DNA from 3 places in the Caloranaerobacter longqiensis genome. Region 1 is predicted to be linked to each of the others. Evidence: riboswitches for the same ligand, from Rfam matches in the RefSeq annotation. Region 1 holds a riboswitch; each other region holds the start of a gene.

Evidence for each region. A riboswitch is a leader RNA that binds a small molecule or an ion and turns the genes downstream of it on or off. The one in region 1 is predicted to bind cobalamin.
Region 2: linked by a shared signal. The riboswitch ahead of AB4Y15_RS09965 (ABC transporter ATP-binding protein) and the one ahead of cobT (nicotinate-nucleotide--dimethylbenzimidazole phosphoribosyltransferase) in region 1 are both predicted to bind cobalamin.
Region 3: linked by a shared signal. The riboswitch ahead of AB4Y15_RS04865 (energy-coupling factor ABC transporter permease) and the one ahead of cobT (nicotinate-nucleotide--dimethylbenzimidazole phosphoribosyltransferase) in region 1 are both predicted to bind cobalamin.

What each region holds. Positions count from the first base shown of each region.
Region 1 covers NZ_JBFWFX010000010.1:74,889-85,010, forward strand. Annotated here, with positions in the region: gene AB4Y15_RS09505 (heavy metal translocating P-type ATPase) at 1-648, shown strand, start outside; gene AB4Y15_RS09510 (heavy-metal-associated domain-containing protein) at 668-877, shown strand; gene AB4Y15_RS09515 (YHS domain-containing protein) at 1,059-1,340, shown strand; gene AB4Y15_RS09520 (Spo0E family sporulation regulatory protein-aspartic acid phosphatase) at 1,457-1,615, shown strand; gene AB4Y15_RS09525 (hypothetical protein) at 1,630-2,553, shown strand; gene AB4Y15_RS09530 (two-component system sensor histidine kinase NtrB) at 2,979-4,406, shown strand; gene hcp (hydroxylamine reductase) at 4,439-6,085, opposite strand; gene AB4Y15_RS09540 (CPF_0552 family protein) at 6,215-6,478, opposite strand; gene AB4Y15_RS09545 (MBL fold metallo-hydrolase RNA specificity domain-containing protein) at 6,568-8,199, opposite strand; cobalamin riboswitch at 8,406-8,584, shown strand; gene cobT (nicotinate-nucleotide--dimethylbenzimidazole phosphoribosyltransferase) at 8,688-9,734, shown strand.
Region 2 covers NZ_JBFWFX010000012.1:3,628-7,118, forward strand. Annotated here, with positions in the region: gene AB4Y15_RS09950 (spore coat protein) at 12-278, opposite strand; gene AB4Y15_RS09955 (hypothetical protein) at 483-689, opposite strand; gene AB4Y15_RS09960 (ABC transporter substrate-binding protein) at 1,127-1,399, opposite strand; gene AB4Y15_RS09965 (ABC transporter ATP-binding protein) at 1,435-1,854, opposite strand; cobalamin riboswitch at 2,121-2,296, opposite strand; gene AB4Y15_RS09970 (hypothetical protein) at 2,468-2,836, opposite strand; gene AB4Y15_RS09975 (hypothetical protein) at 3,116-3,382, shown strand.
Region 3 covers NZ_JBFWFX010000004.1:26,763-36,884, forward strand. Annotated here, with positions in the region: gene AB4Y15_RS04825 (ABC transporter substrate-binding protein) at 1-152, shown strand, start outside; gene AB4Y15_RS04830 (FecCD family ABC transporter permease) at 171-1,238, shown strand; gene AB4Y15_RS04835 (heme ABC transporter ATP-binding protein) at 1,239-2,030, shown strand; gene AB4Y15_RS04840 (Cof-type HAD-IIB family hydrolase) at 2,113-2,934, shown strand; gene AB4Y15_RS04845 (chemotaxis protein CheX) at 3,064-3,543, shown strand; gene trmL (tRNA (uridine(34)/cytosine(34)/5-carboxymethylaminomethyluridine(34)-2'-O)-methyltransferase TrmL) at 3,556-4,026, shown strand; gene AB4Y15_RS04855 (hypothetical protein) at 4,299-4,595, shown strand; gene AB4Y15_RS04860 (hypothetical protein) at 4,623-4,874, shown strand; cobalamin riboswitch at 5,286-5,473, shown strand; gene AB4Y15_RS04865 (energy-coupling factor ABC transporter permease) at 5,682-6,425, shown strand; gene AB4Y15_RS04870 (energy-coupling factor ABC transporter substrate-binding protein) at 6,425-6,706, shown strand; gene cbiQ (cobalt ECF transporter T component CbiQ) at 6,734-7,471, shown strand; gene AB4Y15_RS04880 (energy-coupling factor ABC transporter ATP-binding protein) at 7,500-8,339, shown strand; gene AB4Y15_RS04885 (RNA-guided endonuclease TnpB family protein) at 8,455-9,888, shown strand; gene cobI (precorrin-2 C(20)-methyltransferase) at 9,982-10,122, shown strand, end outside.

The DNA.
Region 1 (10,122 bases):
TCTGATAGACTTGCAAATGAAGGTAAGACGCCAATGTTTGTTGCTATTAATAATAAGCTAGTTGGAATTATAGCAGTAGCAGATGTTGTTAAGGAAAGTAGTTTAGAAGCTATTAAGAGACTTCATAGTATGGGAATAGAAGTAGCGATGATTACTGGTGATAATAAAAGAACAGCTGAAGCTATTGCTAAACAAGTAGGAATAGATATAGTTTTGGCCGAGGTTTTACCACAAGATAAGGCCAATGAAGTTAAGAAGCTTCAAGAAAAAGGTAAAAAAGTTGCGATGGTTGGAGATGGGATAAATGACGCTCCTGCATTAGCACAAGCTGATGTCGGTATTGCTATAGGTTCTGGTACAGATGTTGCTATGGAATCAGCAGACATAGTGTTAATGAAGAGTGACCTTATGGATGTAGTTACAGCTATTCAGTTAAGTAAAGCTACAATAAGAAATATAAAACAAAATTTATTTTGGGCGTTTGCATATAATGCAGCAGGTATACCAATAGCAGCAGGATTGCTATATATATTTGGAGGACCCAAATTAAATCCAATGTTTGCAGCAGCTGCTATGTCGCTTAGTTCAGTTTCAGTATTATCAAATGCTTTAAGATTGAAAGGCTTTAAGCCAGCTAAAAATAAATAAAAATTTAGGAGGGGTTAATATGAAGAAAACAATTGTTATTGAAGGGATGACTTGTGGGCATTGTGCAGGTCGTGTAAAGAAAGAACTAGAAAGTGTATGCGGAGTTAAAGCTGCTAATGTTGATGTTGCAGAGAAAAAAGCAGTAGTAGAGTTAGCACATGAAGTGGATGACTCTAAATTAATAAAAGCAGTTGAAGAAGCAGGTTATGAAGCTGTATCAATAGAGTAATATAGAGCTCCTTTTACAGGAGCTCTTAAATTGTTGACAAAATCCCTGCATATATTAAATATTTGCAGGGGTTTTGTTAACAATCTTCAGATATAAATTTTATTATTTTAAATTAGAAATTATAAAACTGGCATATAAATTGCAATATTATTTGAATATAAAATTAAAGGAGGAATTAGTTATGAATATATTATTAGCTATAGGATTTGTAGTATTAATGATTTATATGATGAGAATGGGTGGAGGTTGTTGTGGAGGACATTCTCATGAAAGACATATGCAACATAAAAGTAATGGTCATACTATGCATAAAGAAAATCATATGAATTCATTAGAAACAGCTAAAGACCCTGTATGTGGTATGTATGTTAGTAAAACTGACTCAATAAGAAGAACTATTAATGGCCGCACATATTATTTCTGTAGTAGAGAGTGTGAAGAAAAGTTTATTAGAATGAAATAATTTTGTAATACTAAATAATACAGTACTTGTGTTATATGCAACACTTTTATAAAATCGGTGAATAAAATCACATTAAAAGAAAATTTTATTCTATAAGATATGGCGTAAAAGTGGAGATGGATATTGTGTATTTAATATATAGAATATCTATATTAAGAGAAAAACTAAATAAAGCTATTAAAAATCAAGAAGATTATGAAATCATATATAAATTAAGTGTTGGATTAGATCAATTAATAGTAGAATATTATAAATTATATGAAAATAATGGTTAGTATGGGAGGTAGACATGGCAAGGGCACTAAGTATAATAATTACAATAATAATTATTGCATCTTCGTTTATTTATATAGATAAGAAATCTTCCAGTAGAACAAATAATGAGACTTCTCGAACAAAAATTGAGAAAGTCGAACAGACACTTATTCAACAGGATAAGAAATTAGACGATAATAAAGAGTATAATGATAAAAACATAGATAAGAACATAGATAAGAACAGCGAAGTAGAAGATTTAGATATGGAAAATGAAGAAAAAACTTCTGATGAAAGTTCAATTAATATATTAGATAAAAAATATCAGGATAAAACGGATAAAGATGAATATAATGAAGTGATAAAAGAAGATAATCAAGAAATAACAGAACAAGACAATCAAGAAACTGATATAGAAATTGATGAAGAAAATATTTATATAGAAGATATAAATAATAACGATAAAGCAGATTATACTCAAGTAGAGGATCAAATAATAGATGAGGAGCAAATATCTGAAAATAGTTATTATGAAGAAATATACTCTGATGAAAATATAAAATATATTAGAACTGATTTTCAGAATGATGTTTATGTAGATGTTGTTTTTCTAAATTTATTTTTAGATAATGAAAATTTAAAAGAAAATCTGGTATTTGATGTATTTTTAAATACTCATACTTATAATATTTCTGAAAATAACTTAGAACAGAAAATAGTATTAAAAAATGATAAAGGGCTAGAAGTTAGTGAAAATATAGAGTGGCTTCCTGTAGGTATACCTGAAGGACATCATGTTTTTGGTAAATTAATTGTTCCTAGTAAAGTTAACGGACAAAGTCTAATTGACAATAATACAGAGTATTTAAAAATTATTATGACAGATGTAGCAGGTGCAGAGGAAAGAGTTTTTATTTGGACCAAAGAAGAGGTAAATTTCAAAAGTTTGGTTAAATAGTTTGGGTTAGATTTCAAGTAAAGTTTACGAAATTTAAAGTTTGGTTTAGTTTTTATACTAAATTTTTGCCGTGCATTTGCTTTTATTTCTATAATTTTAATTATAAAGTTTATTAACAGTTTGAGGATAGATTATAAGTCTGTCCTTTTTATTTTGTTAGGGAATTATAAAGTTTATGTATTATAATAACTATTAGAGATATTTTTTATAATCCATAGGGAATTATAATAAAATCTTATATTTAATAAAAAAATTAATGTTGATTTTATTGAAACTTTGTCTGGCATGCTTACATGCCAGAGTCGTTATATACCTTGTTAAATTGTGAATAATTTTGAATATAAATTCCGTTTATAGATATAGGTAAAATCATCTTTATAATTTATTTTAAATCGAAGATTTTGTTCTATTAAAGGAGAATTAAAATGAAGAGATTTAATAAAAAAGAAATAATGGATATTATTTTTATTAGTATAAGTATTGTGATTATAACAATGCTTCACTATTCAATTATACCAGCTAGATGGGATATACACGATTTTCACAGGAGATTGTTTTATATTCCTATAATAATTTCTTCATTTAAATTCAGATTAAAGGGAGGTCTATTTACATCAGTAATAGTTTCTATTTTATATGTTACGCCTTTAATCTTTCCAGAGATATTATCATTAGAGAAAATAAATATGTCTATTTTAAATCATTTTTTAGAAATAATTATGTTTGTTTTTATAGGCACGGTTACTGGATTTTTAGTTGAAGCAGATTTTAAAAAGAAAAAGATATTGGAGATACAAATTAGAAAATTGACCGATCTTGAAAATTTTACTCAAAATATATTAGATAGTATAACTAATGTTCTTATAGCAGTTGATAAAGATTTAAAAATACAATTGATAAATAAAGAAGGAAGAAAATTGTTAGATTTAGATGAAACATGTATAGGGAAAGGATTAGATATTCTATTTACAGAGTATGATAAAATTGAAAAAATACTAAAAGATGTACTGGCTTTTGATAAAAAAGTGAATATCGTTACTAAGTGTAATTCAAAAGATAAAACTAATATTTATGTAAAATTATTTGCTTATCCATTGCATAATATTCTAAATAAAATAGAGGGAGTTGTTATTGTACTTGAGGACATCTCGGAGATTAGGAAATTGGAAAATCAAGTGAGAAGAGCAGAAAAACTATCAGCAGTTGGACAACTTGCGTCTGGTATTGCTCATGAAATAAGGAATCCATTAGGGATTATAAAGACTATATCTCAGACTGTAATTAAAGATATAGAAGATGCTGAAATAAAAGAGGGGCTTGAAATTATAGTTCATGAAGTAGATAGAGCTAATATGGTAATTAAAGGATTGTTGGATTTTGCTAAACCTAATGTAAATCAGATTAAAAACCAAAGCATAGATAAACTTATAAAAGAAGTAATTATGCTTACTAAAAAGTATGCTCAACAACATGATGTTAAAATTATTTATACGTCTGAAGTAGACATAGAAATATTAATAGATTCAGAAAAAATAAAACAAGCTTTTATAAATGTTATATTCAATTCTGTGCAAGCAATGCCTGAAGGAGGTTATTTAAACATAAGTTTAAATATAAAAGATGGTTGGGTTAAGGTGTCATTTGAAGATAATGGCACAGGTATACAAAGAAATGAACTTGAAAAAATATTTGAACCATTTTATACAACTAAAGATACTGGAACTGGGCTTGGATTAGCTATAACTCATAGAATTATTGATGAACATGATGGATATATTGAAGTTTCTAGCAAACCAGGAACTGGTACAAAATTTGATATTTTTTTACCAATTAAAACTATAACTTCTAAATAAAAAGGCTATCTCGATAGAGATAGCCTTTTTATTTAGCCTAATATTTCTTTCATATCAGCTTCTGCATTTGAAATAGGTTTTATATTGAACTTATCAACTAATACTTGTAATACGTTTGGTGAAATGAATGCTGGTAAAGTTGGTCCAAGATAAATATTTTTGATATTTAATGATAATAATGTAAGAAGAATACATACTGCTTTTTGCTCATACCATGATAGTATCATTGATAGAGGTAGTTCATTTACATCACATTCAAAAGCATCTGCAAGAGCAACTGCTATTTTTATAGCTGAATAAGCGTCATTACATTGACCTACATCCAATAATCTTGGGAATTCTCCAATTTTACCAAAGTCTTTTTTATTAAATCTATATTTTCCACAAGCTAATGTTAAAATTATTGTATCCTTTGGTGTTTTTTCAGCAAATTCAGTATAATAATTTCTTCCTGGTCTAGCACCATCACATCCACCTATTAAGAAGAAGTGTCTGATATCACCTTTTTTTACAGCCTCAATAATTTTATCAGATAGGCTTAATACCGTATTATGTCCAAATCCTACTAAAATTTTCTTTTCTTCTTCGTCTTCTTGCCAACCACCAAGCTCTAAAGCTTTTTCTATTAAAGGTGTAAAATCTTTTTTACCATTTACTTCTTCTATATGAGCTACATCTGGCCAACCTACTATGCTAGTAGTAAAAATTCTGTCTTTATAGCTGTCTCTAGGTTTTTGTAAACAGTTTGTTGTCATTAATATTGCACCAGGTATGTTATCGAATTCTTTTTGTTGGTCTTGCCATGCACCACCGTAGTTACCAACTAAATGCGGATATTTTTTAAGTTCAGGATATGCATGAGCTGGTAACATTTCTCCGTGAGTATAAATATTTATACCTTTACCTTCTGTTTGCTCAAGAAGTTCTTTTAAATCTTTTAAGTCGTGACCAGAAACTATTATGAAAGGTCCTTTTTTCTTAGTTATTAATACTTCAGTTGGTTCAGGATTACCATAGGCACCAGTATTAGCACTATCTAATAATTCCATACACTTGAAGTTAACTTGACCTAATTCCATATTTAGATTAAATAAATCATCTATAGTTAAATTATCATTTAAAGTAGCAGCTAGTCCTTTATAGAAGAAATTATTTACAGTCTCATCAGTTTTACCTAAAACATAAGCATGGTGTGCATATGCAGCCATTCCTTTTAAACCATAAATAAGTAGTTCTCTAAGTGAACGAATATCTTGATCTAAGTCTTCATCAGCCATTATTCCAACTTTTTTTGCATCATTTATCATTTCTTCTTTTGTTGAAGGTACTTTGTAACTTGCAGCGTCTGGAATAGGTCCTTCAATATCTCCAGCTAATTCTTTAAGATTTTCTTTTACTTCAGCAGCTTTCTTAATATATTCAACAAATCTTTCGGCATCAAAGTTAACATTAGTTAAAGTAGCAAACATTGCATCCATAACAAACTTATGAATTTCTTCATCAATTTTTTTGCCTTTTTCTAATGCTTTCTGCCCATAAAAACCTATTCCTTTTAGTAAGTAAATAAGTAAGTCTTGTAGAGCTGCAACTTCTGGGTCTTTTCCACAAACACCTATTTTAACACAACCTTTTCCACCTGCTGTTTGTTCACATTGATAACAAAACATTTGATTATCCATAACTAACCATCCTATTGTCTTTCTTTAATTATAATATACCCAAAATTTAAAAATAATTCAGTGATTTGAATCACAAAAAGAAAAAACCTTCTATTAGCTTGACTAATAGAAGGTTTGATTGATATAAGATTAATAAGAGAAATCCATTTTTCTAACTACAACGCCATTTATCGCACTTAATTTTTCTTCTAATTCATTACATTTATCACCACAATTATTAATTAATTCAAGTAGTATTAATCCTTTTTCTGTACAGTTATTATTATCTTCTGCTTGTTGATGTAGACCTAATCTAGTTTTAATAATACATCCGTAATCAGTCAATATTTTTTGTACTTCAGATACTTCCTCGAAACGATTGTCAATTTGCAGACCTAAAATTATTTTTGACATATTATCCCTCCATATATATTTTTTTAATTTTATCATAATATTATCAAAAAACTATTTTTTTAAACATAGTTTGAATATAAACATACATATTAATCTCCTAAAAGAATACTGATATCTAGTAATTTCTGCTGTAATTCTATAAGTTTATTTTTCAATTTATCATAATCTTTTTTCAATATCTCTTCATCAATAATTTTTTCAGTATTAGCAATTAAAACTTCAAACTGATTATATACTTCTTGTAGTTCTTTTTTAATGTTTTCTTTCTTTTTAAGAGGTTCTAATATTTCACCATGATAAACTTTTGCTTCATTGTCTTTAAATTCATAAATATATCCCATATTTGGTATGATAGTATCGACTTTGTAGGTTTCTTTAATTAATTCTGCTAATTTTTTGGCTGATTGCTCTTCACCGTGAACTACAAAGACTTTTTCGGGGAATTTTTTGAAACCTTTTAACCAATCCATTAGACCTTTTTGATCAGCGTGGCCAGAGAAACCTTCAATACTATATATTTCTGCTAAAACGCTTATTTCTTCTCCTAATATTTTGACTTTTTTTGCACCATCTTTGAGCATTCTGCCTAAAGTACCTTCTGCTTGATAACCTACAAATATAACACTATTTTCTTTTTTCCAAAGATTATGCTTAAGATGATGCCTAATTCTACCAGCAGTACACATTCCACTAGCTGAAATAATGACTTTTGGATAATTATATTCGTTTAGTCTCATAGATTCTTTTTGGTCGTTAATAAAATAAAGATTTTCAAATTCAAACGGATTATCTCCGCTTAGTATGAGTTTTTTGGTTTCATCATCAAAACAATATGGATTGTCTTTAAAAACTTGAGTAGCTGAAACTGCCATTGGACTGTCAACATAGATAGGTATTTTTTTATATGTTTCCATGATGTCTAAATTCTCATAATAATTGTTTAATTCATAGATTAATTCTTGAGTTCTTCCTACAGCAAACGAAGGTATAATAACTGTACCGCCTCTAGATACGGTTTTATCTATTATTTCTATTAATTTATTAGTCCTTTCAGCAACGCTTTCATGTAATCTATCGCCATATGTTGATTCTATAATTAAATAGTCTGCTTCTTCTATAAGTTCTGGGTCTCTTAGTATAGGTTTGTTTTTCATTCCTAAGTCGCCAGAATAAACTATTTTCACTGTTTTGTTTTTTTCTGTAATCCATAATTCTATTATTGAAGAACCAAGCAGATGACCAGCATCTCTAAATCTGACTTGGATATTTTCGTTTAGATTAATTTTTTGATTATATAAAACAGGTTTAAAGTAGTTTAAACTTATATTAGCATCTTCTACCGTATATAGAGGGTTAATAGGAGCTTTACCGGCACGTATACGTTTCCTGTTAAGCCATTTTGTATCTGATTCTTGTATATGACCACTATCTAATAGCATGATTTTACATAAATCATAAGTAGCTTTTGTACAAATTATTTTACCTTTAAAGCCTTCCTTTACTAATTTTGGAATTCTACCACTATGGTCTATATGAGCATGACTAAGCAAAACAAAATCAATTTCAGAAGGATTATATTCAAAATCCTTGTAATTTAGTTTTTCTAGTTCTTCACTACCTTGGAACATACCACAGTCGATTAAAATTTTGTATTTATCTGTTGTAATTAAGTGATTAGAACCTGTTACAATTTCAGCAGCTCCATAAAAATGTATTTTCATTCCCACTCCTCCTAACTCTGTTGTGTTGTTTGTCCAATTGTAAACCGTTTAATATATAAAATATATACCCATTTATTTCTACATAAAAAAACAAAAATCCTCTTTAGGGACATAAATCTAAAGTAGAATAGATAAAAATAGAAAAATTTATTAGTATTTAGCAGGAATTTTTTGAAATACATAGAATATATCCTTTTAGTATACAAATTAATATAAAAATTATAGGTGCCCGTTTAGGGAGAATAGGGAATGGAGTGGAAATCTCCAGCGGACCCGCCACTGTGAAGGTGAGCCTTTAAACATGATGCCACTGGATATTAATCTGGGAAGGCGTTTAAAGGTGTTGAACCTGAGCCAGGAGACCTGCCTATAATTTACATAAAACTCATGGATGATGGTAAAGTTCATGGTTTGTTTGTCATGCACAAATAAACTATGAACTTTTTTAGTTATAAGAAAATAAATATAGAAAAGAAGGGGGACAAAATATGGATTTATTAAAACAAACTATTAGTAAAATTGGAGAACTCGATAAGGAAGCTATGGCAAAGGCAAAAGAAAGGGTGGATAATCTTATTAAACCGCCCGGGAGTTTAGGAAGATTGGAGGAGATAGTCATTCAGCTTGCAGGAATAACGGGGGAACTTTATCCAAAGGTAGATAAAAAAGTGGTTATAGTTATGGCAGCAGACCACGGCGTTTTTGAAGAAGGAGTTGTAGTATTTCCGCAGGAAGTAACAGAAATTCAAACTAGAAATATGGCAAGAGGGGTAACAGGAGTTTGTGCATTAGCGAAACAAGCTAGAGCTGATGTAGTACCTGTAGATATAGGTGTGAAGGTAGATATAGATGAGATTGGAATAATAAGTAGGAAAGTAAAGTATGGAACAGATAATATGGCTAAAGGGCCTGCTATGAGTAGAGAGGAAGCCATAAAATCTTTAGAAGTTGGAATACAAGTTGCTGAAGAACAGATTAAAAAAGGAAAAAATATTTTGGCAACTGGAGAAATGGGAATATGTAATACCACTCCAAGTGCGGCGATTGTTTCGGTTATATGTGGATATGATCCTTTTGAAGTAACGGGAATAGGAGCTAATTTTCCAGTAGAAAGACTTGAATATAAAGCTGGAGTAGTGAAGAGAGCTATAGAAATAAATAATCCTAATCCGAAGGATGGGATAGATGTTCTTGCTAAAGTTGGAGGGCTTGAAATAGGCGGAATGGCTGGAGTGATGCTTGCGGGAGCAGCTAATAGGGTGCCGGTAGTGATAGATGGATTTATTTCTCTGGCAGCTGCTCTTATAGCATGTACTATAGAGCCTAAAACTAAAAATTTTCTTATACCTTCCCATGCATCGAAGGAAAAGGGAGCAGTATATGCAGCAGAGTTTCTTGGACTAAAACCAATGCTTTACATGGATATGAGACTTGGAGAAGGAACGGGGGCAGTACTTGCTTTAAATTTAATTGAGGCAGCTACGTATATGAATAATGAAATGATTACGTTCGCTGAAGCCGGGATACCAGTATAAAGATACAAGGGGACGGTTTTTTGTTTCCTTTTTATTTCTATCAGGATGTAGTAGAACTATTTTGTGTTACTAATATTATCTTCTAGATATAGATTTTAAATAAAATATAGATGAGCATAGTTTCTAACACTTTTTAAAGTTAGAAACTATGCTTTATTTAATTTTAAACTATTTTACTTTTATATAAAACCAATCATATAAAAATAAAGAATATTTGATATTCCATATATATATTATATAATCTATATTAGATAATATAAACAATTATAGTTTTTTAAATGGTTGCAGGTTTTTACAAAAGATAAGACTAATAAACAGGTTTTAAAATTCCACATAGTTAAATACTCTAGAGACGAAAGAAATTGTTTGTATGTATGGGATAGTGTTA
Region 2 (3,491 bases), on a different contig from region 1:
GAGGTTTTTATTTATTGTATAGATTGAAATTTTTCTACTGTATTAAGTAAATCTGATTTATTTACTAGACGGCTTCTATTCCATCCTCTTTCATCCATTATATTATATATTGTATATTGAATATCTTGAATATCGTTTAGACATTCAGATAGTATTTTCCTTAAAAATGGGCAAGTTGATTCAACAATTGTATTATTATAAGAAATTGCTAATTCCTTTTCCGACAATACTAAGTCATTTAATATTTCTTTTTCTGATAAATTGTTAATAATATACATGAGGTATGCCTCCTGACCATATGAATTTTAAATTTTAAATTTTAAATTCTAAATTTTAAATATTATGTGCTTAGTACCTAGTACCTAATTTTTTCTTGCTTTGTTTTCTAATTCTAGTATCAAGTAACTAGTACCTAATTTTATACGATATCCAGCTAATCTACTGACTGTTGACCATCGACTAATTTTATATTTTAAATTTTTTTATCGGCTATCAACTAAATAGCTAAGTACTTTCTTATAATTTTTCTTATGTCTCTTACTAGCGTTGTAGCATAAGTTTTTAAGCTCGCTATCATAACACATTTCTGCATAATTTAAGTATTTTTTATATAGTAGTTTTTCTTGTCTTAATTGTTCTTCGATTAATGAGAGAGTTCTATAATCTAGCTTAGAATTAAAATTTGCCATGGCAATACCTCCGATTTAGATTTATTGGCTTTTCGTAATTCGCTATTAAATACTTAATTTTACCAAAACATCTGATTTTTGGTTGGTAGTTATTAATCTATTAACTATCGACTATCATTTAAAATCCATTCATTATTAGTATTTTACTTAATAAAAAATATATAGCATGAAAAAAAGAGATAGCAAACAATAAAATAGTTTAAATTGAAAAAAAGGGAAGTTGAAAACAAAGGGAAAGAAACAAAGTGATGGTTCTGTTGTATCCAAAATGTTTGCAAATATGAATAAAATAAAGCTAAGTTTCAATTTTTAAAATTGAAATTTAGCTTTGTGCAGCTGAAATTTTTTATAATCCATAGGAAATTGTATTCCTTATTAAATTATAGATAATTTTGAATATAATTTCCGTAATGGATTTCAACAAAATTTGCCTTAATTTATTTAAAATGAAGATTTTGTTCTTTGTTAAATACTTCAGGGTAAAGAATTTTCGCTAATTTTTCATATGCTTCTGCATATCTATCATTAGGTTTGTATAGATATAAATCTTTTGGAAGGATTATGTATCTATTATTTTTTACGGCTGTTAATGATGCCCAAGCTGGATTAGATTCTACATCGCTTTTTAATTTTTTAAATATCTTTTCTTTATCACTGCCCATAGTTTGAACAAAAATAAAATCAGGATCTTCTTGAATTATTTTTTCCATTAAGATACATATTAAGTTTTCAAATTACATCTCTTTTATCTTGGTACAAATCTTTTTCTTAATTTTTGAAGCCCAGTTTTTTCTATAGCCCAGTCTACTATCTCTTTGTCCTCTTTGAGAAGTCTTTTTCTAAAGCCAAGATGCGGATATCTGCCATATGATACGAGATTTTCTACTGTTACATCTGCTGAAATATTTTTAATTTGAGGTAAAATTGCTAGCTTTTGGGCTATTTTTTTAGTATTAATAGAATAAATATCTTCATTGTCCAAATATATATTACCTTTAGATGGTTTTAAACATCTTGATAATGCTTTAAGAAGAGTTGATTTTCCCGAACTATTAGGTCTTATTATTGAAACTAGTTCCCCGTCATTAACTTTTAAATTGACTTCTTTTAATATTTCTTTCTTTCCATAGTTAACACAAAGTCCTTCAGCTCTAATTCCAATCATCTAACACCTTCTTTTCTTCTTAATAAATATAGGTGAAATTTTTACTGCTCCATTGCCTACGCTTATAAAAAAACTTATTATAGTTAAAATAATAAAATAAGATTAATATTACATTTTTGTTTACGATTTTGTTTTCTGCCATAGTATCACCTTGATTTTTATGAAGTTAATATGAAAAAAGCCCATAACCTTCTTTAAGGTATGGGCTTTATTTTGCTATTTTAAACATAACAAATAAAAGTACCCCTTCCCACCGAAGGTTTACTTCTCGTAAAAAAAAATAGGCAGGTCTCCTGACTCGTGGATTATCCTACTCTCAATGCTTTCCCAGTCAACCCAGTGGCTTATATATTGATTTCGTAACCACTCACAGTAGCGGTGGCTGTATCGGATTTGCACCGATTTCCCTTTTAATATAAAAACCTATTTTTTCTCCTATATTCTATTTTACATAACCTATCATATCATAAAAAGATATGATTTTAAATATATTTTATATTATATAAATTTAATGAATTTCAAAGGAAACAAGGGAACAGAAGGATACAGGGGGATGGTTCTAGTGTATCTAAAAGGAAACAGGAGAATTGTCTCCTTATTTCCTGCTGAATGTTTATACTATTGCGACTAAAAATATTCCTAAATAGATAGTTGCTAAAATCACAAAAAGGATTTTTTCATTTTTCTTTTCACTAATTTTAAAGTATACAACAGCATATATAAATCCTATCAATAAGTAAACAATAGCAATTAATAGTCTTAAAACTGTATTATCTATTATAATAAAAGAAATAGTAGATATTAGATGTATAAAATTTCTAATATATTCTTCATATTCCTCTCTATGCTCATTTTTGACTTCTTCTCTAAGAGTTAGCATTATTTTTTTTGCATTTATTATACCATATATCATATCAAATACTGGAATTAAGGCTATTATAGTTAGTATTAAGTTTCTATCTATAAATTTTATACCTAACATAGCATGCAATCACCTTTAAATTTTATGTTGTTTGATTTGTTAAAAAGTAATTAAATTATAAAACGAAGGCATGATAGACTATGTGAAAACTATTTTTTAATTAATTATATAATAACATGCTACTTTTTTGAAACATATATTACATTAATATGGCATAATATAATGAAATTTGAAGAAGGATTCGAAAAATGATAACATAAATGGTATTGATACCCTCAAAAGTTTGTTATATAATGGATGTAAATTTGGACGAGTTGAAAAAGTTTTGGATATTTAGGAGTGGGAAAGATAGTGTTAAAGAGAGTTTCAATAGTTAATGCGGTTTTATTTATTGCTGTTATCCTATTAAAAATATTTTATGTAAGCAGGTTGAATTATAGTATTGGATTAGTTTTAGAGAGTGAAAAGCTAAAAGATATGGCAGTGAATCTCTTTGGGACAAAAATAATTGGGTATTCTCAATATTATATTAATGATTTTGTTATGTATATATTGATTATTGGTTTAATTTTTAATATATATGTTGCAGTGAAAAAGGATAAGTAAATGAGGTATCTATATTAGATGCCTCTTTTTTTTAAAATTCAAATAAGATACGCAATTTTCTATATAAATTAATCTTGACAATCCCCAAAATTTTTGTTAACTTAAAAAG
Region 3 (10,122 bases), on a different contig from region 1:
TAAAATCAAGAGCTGGATATGAGAATATAAATGCTATCAAGAATGATAGAGTTTATATATTAGACCCTGATATAATATCAAGACCAGGACCTAGAATAGTAGATGGATTAGAATTGATAGCAAGAAAAATACATCCAGAAGCATTTAAATAAGATAGAGTAGTGATGTATATGGAGTTTATATCTAAAATTAAATGTAAGAGAAGTATAGTGTTTTTAATATTATTTATTGTATTGGTAATAAGTATCTGTGTATTTGCTACAATAGGTACTGCTAATATAAGTGTATCGGAAACAGTTAAGATAGTAATTTCAAGATTGCCTTATATTGGCAGTTATGTAGACATAGATAAAATACCACAATCTCATTTTATCATTATTTTAAAAGTTAGATTGCCTAGAGTATTATTAGGTGTATTAGTAGGAGCAGCCCTTTCAAGTGTTGGGGCTGCTTTTCAAGGAATGTTTAAAAATCCTATGGCTGATCCATATGTTATTGGGATATCATCAGGAGCAGCTTTAGGTGCTTCTATAATAATTATTTCGGGATTTAATATTGGTTTATTAAAACTTTCGAGCGTTTCGATTGGTGCTTTTTTAGGAGCTATGATTTCTACTTTTATAGTTTATTTTATTTCAAAGGTAAAGAACAAGGTTCCAATAAATACGCTTTTATTATCTGGGATAGCCGTTGGACAGCTTTTTACGGCTATTATGTCTTTTCTGATGGTTATACATACAAAAGACGTGAATAGGATAATATTTTGGACTTTGGGCAGTTTTTCTTCAAAAGGATGGGACGAATTAATTCCAATTACAATACCTGTTCTGCTTTCAATAGCAATATTAAATTTCTTTTCAAGGGATTTGAATGTTATGCTTACGGGAGAAGAATCTGCACGAAGTATGGGAATAGAGGTAGAAAGAGTAAAATTAACTATTTTAGTTATATGTGCTTTTATGACAGCAATGGTAGTTTCGGTAAGTGGTATTATTGGTTTTGTTGGTTTAATAATACCGCATATAATAAGACTTGTTATAGGGCCTGACCATAGGATTTTGTTGCCTTCTTCTGCATTAGTCGGAGGAATATTTATGATATTTGCAGACACTATAGCGAGAACTATAATATCACCAACAGAAGTGCCTGTAGGTATTATTACAGCTATGTTTGGGGCTCCTTTTTTTCTATATCTTTTGTTAAAGAATAAAAAGACTTATTACTCAGGAGTGAAATAGATGGAGATGGCTATTGAAGTTGAATCCCTTTATTTTAGTTATGGAGATAATTTGGTTTTAAGGGATATTAATTTTAAAATAGAAAAAGGAGAATTTGTCAGCATAATAGGTCCTAATGGTTCAGGGAAGTCGACGCTATTAAAGAATATGATTTCTATATATAAACCGAGTAGAGGTTCTATTAAAATAGATGGAAAAGAAATAAGAGAATATAAGGCAAAGGAGCTAGCAAAAAAAGTAGCTATAGTTCCGCAAGATACGAATATTGCTTATGATTTTTCAGTATTTGACGTAGTTGTTATGGGGAGAAATCCATATTTAGGTCGATTTCAAAGTGAAAGTTATAAAGATTTTCAAATAGTAAAAGATTCGCTAAAACTTACAGATACTCTGCATTTAAAAGATAAGAGTATTAACCAAATTAGTGGCGGAGAGAGGCAAAGAGTAATTATTGCTAGAGCTTTAGCTCAAGAGCCTGAAATTATGCTTTTAGATGAACCTACTTCGCATTTAGATATAAACCATCAGATAGAGATTCTCTCTCTGCTAAAAAAATTAAATACAGAAAAAAATATGACTATAGTAATTGTTATACATGATATAAATTTAGCGGCTAGATATAGCAGTAAAATGATTTTACTCAATAAAGGTGAAATAATTAGTATTGGGAAACCTAAAGAAGTAATTACATATGAAAATATAGAAATGGCGTATAATTTAAATGTTGTTATTACCGAAAATTTATATACTAATAGTCCATATTTAATACCTTTAACATCGAAAAAATTATGAAATAATTTAGTATAATGATTATGATTATCTTGATTAGTGAATAAGATTTTTTAAAAAAATTAAAATAGAGAAGGGGATATGCATGAATTATAAATTGATAGCAGTAGATATGGATGGAACTTTATTGGATAGTAATAATGAAATTTCAGAGAAAAATAAGAATGCATTAAAAATTGCTACAGAAAAAGGAATACAAGTAGTTATCTCAACCGGCAGAATATTCACATCTGCAAGATTTTATGCAAAGTTATTGGGAATCGTAACTCCAATAATAGCTTGTAATGGAGCATATATTTGTGAATATCATAGGAATAATGTGCTTTATGAAAATCCTATAAATCCTGTTGACTGTAGAGAAATAATTAAAGTATTAGAAGACAATAATATGTATTTTCATTTTTATGATAATGATACATTTTATACAAAAGAATTAAACTATAATTCTTTAAAATACTATAATTGGAATAAAAAACAGAAATCAGGGGACAGAATTAATATACAATTAATTGATGATGCCCAGAAATTATTTGAAGAGAGAAAACCTAAGATTTATAAATTTGTTATAATGGATAATGATTCAGATAAATTAAATTATGTAAAGAATATACTTAGTAAGAATAAGAACATCGAAATTGTAAGTTCATGGAAAGCTAGTTTTGATATAATGAATAAAGGTGTATCTAAAGGTAAAGCACTAGAAAAGTTATGTAATATATTAAATATTAAAAGTAGTGAAGTGATAGCTATTGGGGATAATTATAACGATTTATCAATGATAGAATTTGCAGGCTGTGGTATAGCTATGGGCAACGCAGAAGAAGAAGTAAAAAAGAAGGCTGATATAATTACGGATACAAATGATAATGACGGTGTATATAAAGCTTTAAAAGAATTAATATTTTAATAGTTGATAGTCGATAGTCAATAGTTATTATTTTATTGACTATCGACTAATTTTATAATTCAAAAAATAGAATAAAAATTATATATAGTAATCAATAATAGTATTAAATTAGGTTGAAGGAGTGGACATATGGATGATATTATAATAAGTGCCTTGATAAAATCAGGGCAAGAAATATTTTCCCAGGCAATAAGATTATTTGTGGAAATTGAAGAACCTTATATAAAAAAAGAGGTTGAGTTAAAAGATGATATAGGGATAATTACCGGTTTATCTGGTAATTTAAAAGGACAGATTATAATAAAACTCTCTGAGTCAATATCTAAAAAGATTGTATCGAGCATTTTAAATGATATTCCTATTGCTGAATTAGATGCTTCTTGTGTAAAAATATTATGTGATATGAATAATATGTTAATTTGTAATGCTATTTCAGATATTTATAATACAGGAATTGCAATTGATTTGTCTATACCAGCGTTGATATATGGGCAAGATATAAAATATATAGTAAGCGATGAAGTTATATACTGTATTCCATTTAAAGCAGGAAATGATACAATAGAGGTTAATATTATATTAAAAGATAATGATGATAAAAATTTATAAGGGGGTTTTTTTATGGCTTTAAATATTGTTTTAGTTGAACCTGAAATTCCACAAAATACAGGGAATATTGCTAGAACCTGTGCAGCTACAGGTACATCATTGCATTTAGTTAGGCCATTAGGTTTTTCGCTAGATAATAAATATTTAAAAAGAGCAGGATTAGATTATTGGCATATTTTAGATATACATTATTATGATAGTTTTGATGAATTATTAGAAAAATATGGAAAAGAGAAGTTTTTTTATGCAACTACAAAAGCGAAAAAAAGTTATACAGACATGAAGTTTTTTGATGGGTGTTTTCTTGTGTTTGGAAAAGAAACGGCTGGATTACCAGAGGAGTTGCTTAAACAGAATATAGATAGATGTATGCGAATACCAATGCTGGATAATGAGCATGCAAGATCTTTGAATTTATCAAATTCTGTGGCAATTATAGCTTATGAAGCTTTAAGACAATTAAACTTTCCTAATCTTAGATAAAAAACAGAGTATTTTAGACACAAAAAGCTGAACATTTTTATAATTTTATGAATATCAAAATTATGATTAGCTCGATATGGAGCTATTATTTTTTTAGGTTGATTTAACATAATATGACGAAAATTGCAGAAAAACGTCGGTAAAAAGTTGCATTAATGGTATTGACATGTAAAAGCGGTTTTGTATACAATGAACATAGATTTATGTAAGTTTAAAATTAATAAAAGGTATATTAGAAGTAATAGCAGACAAGAGAGGAAAGCTTAATTATGATGAAGGATAAACTTTTATTTGAAATTTTGAATACATTAGCAGATGATGGAGAAAACATCGAACAAATTGAACACTTGCTATCCTATTTTAATATAGAGTTTAGTAGAAAAAAGGTTAAAAAATGCTTAAATGAATTACTTGATAAGTCATTGATATATATAACATATCCTAATGGCAGTAGCAATGATTACTTTATTAAATTATCTTATGATAATAAAGAGATTGAGGATTATTGGTTTGAAATGACAGAAAAAGGACGTAAATTGTGGGAAAGAATTGAATTTAAATCAGAATAATTACAATAACTAAAGAGGAGATATGTTATGCAAAATAAATTTAATACATTAGATGAGTTTTACGACAACTTAAAGCGAGGAGGAGAAATAGAGTTTAGATATAAGGGTAAGGAATATTGTATAACACATCCAGAAGGTAAAATATCAATAATGGAAAAGTATAACTATGAGACGGAGAAATTATACGAAGATATTGAAGAAGTTGGAGAATATGTTATAGAGGATAAAAAACTAAAAGAGATAGTATCTAGTATTGAAATAATTTTTAGATGTTTTTGATAATTTTAGCGGGCTTATTGAAAAGATAGCCCACTTTAGCGTATTGAAGTATAAAACGGTATAGTTAAGGTTAACCATGCTCTTAGTGAGGAAAGAATGATAGAATACTTACAATATTACAAATACAAAATGGAGGGTTAAAGTGTGAGCGATTTAAATAGTGGGGATTTAGAGGCACAGGATGATTATGGACAGACGCCTTTATATGTAGCGGCAAGTTTAGGACATGTAGATATTGAGATAATTATTTAAAGATTGGCAAGTGATTATTAAAGTATGAAAAAATCAATAAGAATAGCTTTAATATTTTTTTTACAACCTTATAATCTTATACATATTACAAATAGGGGCAAAATTATATTTTATTGACAATTTCTATTATTATTTTTATAATAGAAATTGAAGAAAAACTTAATATTGAAGTTTTAAGGTGCTTCTTTATTTAAAGAAGTTAAAAGGGAAGTTCGGTGAAAATCCGACGCAGCCCCCGCTACTGTGAGCGAAGACGAAACCTTATTATGCCACTTGGTAAAACCAGGGAAGGCAAGGGAGTAGGATGAAGCGCGAGCCAGGAAACCTGCCTTAAAACTTTAGCAACAGCTTCGGAGGGAAGTGTGTGCGTTATTATTGATAGTAAAAGATGCACTTGTGTTCCCTAGTGTGTCTTTTATTATGTCTATTTAGCGAAAAACCTTGCATGCTGTTGCAAGGTTTTGTTTTTTTACAAAATATATATATCATAAATAATTATGGTATATGTAACTTTTTATTTAAAAAATATGAAATACATAAAAAGGGGGAAAAAATATGAAAAACAAAAAAATATTTTTATTCTTATCTATTTACTTTTTATATTTTCTAACACCAAATAATGTATATGCAATGCACATAATGGAAGGGTTTTTACCAGTTAAATGGACTATTATTTGGTTTATAGTTTCAATTCCATTTATATTAATTGGCATAAGGAGAATGAATAAAATATGTAAAGATGATATTAATATGAAAATGTTGTTAGGATTATGCGGTGCTTTTGTATTCGTACTCTCATCATTAAAAATCCCATCTGTTACAGGAAGTTGTTCTCATCCTACCGGAGTAGGTCTTGGTGCTATATTATTTGGGCCTATGATAGCAAGTGTACTAGCTCTAATAGTCTTGATATTTCAAGCGCTTTTACTTGCACATGGGGGAATAACTACATTAGGAGCAAATGTATTTTCAATGGGAATTGCTGGTCCAATAGCTGCATATGGAATATATAAATTATTTAGTAAAGGTAAAAAATCAAAAAGTTTAAGTATTTTTCTTGCAGCAGCAATAGGAGATTTAGTTACATATATTGTTACGTCAATACAGCTTGGAGTTGCTTTTCCATCTGAAATTGGTGGAGTTATTGCTTCTGTAACTAAATTTTTAGGTATATTTGCAGTTACACAAATACCTTTAGCAATAAGTGAAGGATTTTTAACTGTAGTCGTATACAATTTACTAACTCAATATAATAAGGATGAACTTCAACAACTGGCTGCAATAAGGGGGGAGAAATGATGTTTAAAAGAAATTTGTTAATTATCTTTATTGTTATAATACTTACTATTATTCCTCTTGTAGTAAAAAAAGATGCAGAATTTGGTGGAGCTGATGGTTTAGCTGAAGAATATATAAGTACATTAGATCCGGATTATGAACCATGGTTTAATAGTATTTGGGAGCCTCCAAGTGGAGAAATAGAAAGTTTATTATTTGCTCTTCAAGCAGCTATAGGAAGTGGATTTATTTTCTATTTCTTTGGTTACTACATGGGGAAAAGAAGGAGAATGGTAGATTAAATGATTTTGATAGATAAATATTCATATATGAATAATATTAGAAAAATTCATCCTATGGAAAAAGTTCTTTTTGGACTTTTTCCATTATTTACATGCATTATATCTAAATCATTATTTCTATATATTTTTGTGATTATTACTTTTTCATTTAGTATTTTAGTAATAGCCAAAATACCAGTAAAATATTATCTTAAAATTTTATTTATTCCACTTCCATTTTTAATTATTAGTTTTTTAGCAATTGCAATCGATTTTTCTAGAACTTATGAAGTTTTAGATTATTTTATAAAAATTAAATCCCTTTATATTGGATTAAGAAAAGAGGGATTAAATACAGGAATACATCTATTTTTTAGAGTTTTTGCTTCAATAAATTGTCTTTATTTTATATCTCTTACTACTCCAATTAACGATATAATATGGGTTTTAAGGCGAATGAAGTTACCTAAAACTTTTGTTGAAATATTCATGATAATATATAGGTTTATATTTGTTTTGTTAGATACCGCGAGTAATATAAAAAATTCACAACTTTGTAGGTTAGGATATAGCAGTATTAAAAGAGGATATTATTCATTAGGTAAACTTATAAGTAATGTATTTATAAAATCGTTTCACATTCATAGAATGTTGTTCCTTTCAATGATTTCAAGGGGATATGATGGTGAGATTAACGTTTTAGAAGAGGAATATGAATATTCATTTAAAAATAAGATTTTGATTTCCATATATTTTACATTTACTATAGTTATAGCATTCTTCTAAACAATTAAAGTTAATGGAGGAAAGTATATTGAAGAATATAATAATTTCCTGTGAAAAAATACACTATAAGTATCCTGATGGGACTTATGCACTTAAGGGTTTAAATATTAATATTGAAAAGGGTAAAAAAATAGGTATTTTAGGTCCAAATGGAGCAGGCAAAACTACTTTATTTTTTCATTTGAATGGGCTATACAAGCCAGATTATGGGAAAATATATTTTGAAGGCAAAGAAGTTGTATATGATAAAAAAAATCTAAAGTATTTAAGAAGTAAGGTTGGAATAGTTTTTCAGGATTCTGATGCTCAACTTTTTTCTTCAAGTGTATATGAAGAGATTTCCTTTGGTATTATGAATTTAAATATACCGATTAATGAAGTTAAGAGGAGAGTAGATTATGTAATAACTAAGCTTGGAATAGAAAATTTAGTTCATAGGCCTACTCATTTTCTTAGTGGAGGAGAAAAGAAAAAAGTTGCAATAGCATCTATTCTTGCAATGAGTCCTGAAGTAATAATTTTAGATGAGCCATTAGCTAATGTTGATTCAAAAGCTGCTGATGAAATAATTGAAATACTTAATCAGCTTAATAATGAAAATAAGACAATTATTATTTCTTCACATAATCCAGATAATATTTATTCTTGGGCTGATTATATATATGTATTATATGACGGTAATATTCTTGGCGAAGGTACACCATATGAAATATTTAGCAATGATAAATTAATGGAAATAGCGAATGTAAAGAAACCGATAATACTTGAATTTTATGAAAAATTAAGAGATAAATACCCAGAAATAAAAAATAAATATGGTATACCTAAAAATAAGGATGAATTATTTAAAATAATAGAATTAATATAAGATTTATGGAGGATAATTAACAGTTACAAAATATTTATAAAAACTTATAAAAACTTTAAAACAATTATAAATTCAAAAAGTAGTTAAGGAAGATTATAGAGGGAGTTAAAGGGAGATGAGTAAATCAGCAGATGAAAATATAAGAACATACAAAATGAGAATAAAAGACAAAAAATTCAAATCAAAGGTTATAGATTATATTTACAAGTATAGACATTTTGAAAACATGTATATAATACTCCTTAATCAAGACTATAAACAAAACATCGGAGATTTTAGGTTGTTAACTAACTATGAAATAATGAGAGCACTATTTAGAAGAACTACTCCGAAAAAGCTAGAAGAAAAGCTAACTTATATCAGAAATAAATATAAAAACCATCAAATAATGAATGACTTAATAAACTTATCTAAAAGACTTAAAATTCACAATTTAGTAGAAATAATGAAAAGAGTAAAATATCAATATAAAGGATTTTTTACTAGAGTTAAAAGTGGAGATTATAAAGCAAAACCGCCAAAACCTAAAAAACTATCAAAACTAACTAATTATACAATTCCATTAGATAGTTATAAAGGATTTTCATTAAAAAGAAAAAATCAGCTAGGAATAAACCTTAACAATAAAATGATAAGGACATATATAAATCATAAAGAATTAGAGAAAGTAGTAGGGAATTTAAAAAATATTAAAGCAGTACATCTTAATTTTTCAAACAGTGAATTGTACTTACTTTTCATATATGAAAAAGAAGAGAAAGAAATAAAAGAAAAACCTTACAAAAGTGCAGGGATAGATATAGGAATAAACAACCTTTTAAGTATATATGTAGACGATAAAGAAACACTAAGTTTAATAATAGATGGTAAAAAGTTCAAGACATATAACGCTAACTTTAATAGATTTATAGCAAAATTAAACAGAGAAATAAAGACTACAAAAGATAAAAATAGAAAAAGATATTTAGAAAAATATAGAACATATATTTACGAAAAAAGAAATAGATATTTTCATGATCAATTTCATAAAATCAGTAAAAGAGTATTAGAGTATCTAGAAAAACATGATGTAACAGAGATAATATTATCGGACAACCTAAACAATCTAAAAAATAATGGTAAGTGCAGATTGAATAAAACTAACAAGCAAAGCTTTATACAAATACCATTTGGAAAGTTAATAAGGTATATAGAATACAAAGCCAAAGGTTATGGAATAGAAGTAAAATTCGTAGATGAAAGCTACACATCTAAAGTAAGTAGCTTAACAGAAGATATAAAAATAATGCAAGAATTATCCCAATATAACCTTGATTTAACTAATGCTTTAAATGGGAAGCGAGTTAAACGAGGTTTATTCAAAGACAAAGTTATAAATAAAATAATTAATGCTGATTTAAACGGAGCGAGGAATATATGTATATTGGGCAATAGAAAAGCACAGCAAAAATACAAAATAGGAGGTGAAAACCGTTGGCTTATGCTTAAGCTGTGCAATCCTATAAAAGTAGAAAGCGACTTCGAGTTATGCAGGCTTATAGCCTCATAATAGAAGTATCGGATAAGATCTATAAATCTATAAAGATTTATAGGTATGCGTTGCTTTCTATAAGGTTTTTATAGATATAAGTCAACGGTATATATGAGAAAAGGTATATTTTATGGAGTGGGAGTTGGTCCTGGAGATCCGGAACTCATAACTATTAAAGCAAAAAAGATATTAAATGAAGTAGATGTAATAATATGTCCAGAAAAAAGAGAGTCAGCAGGGAGTTTTGCTTAT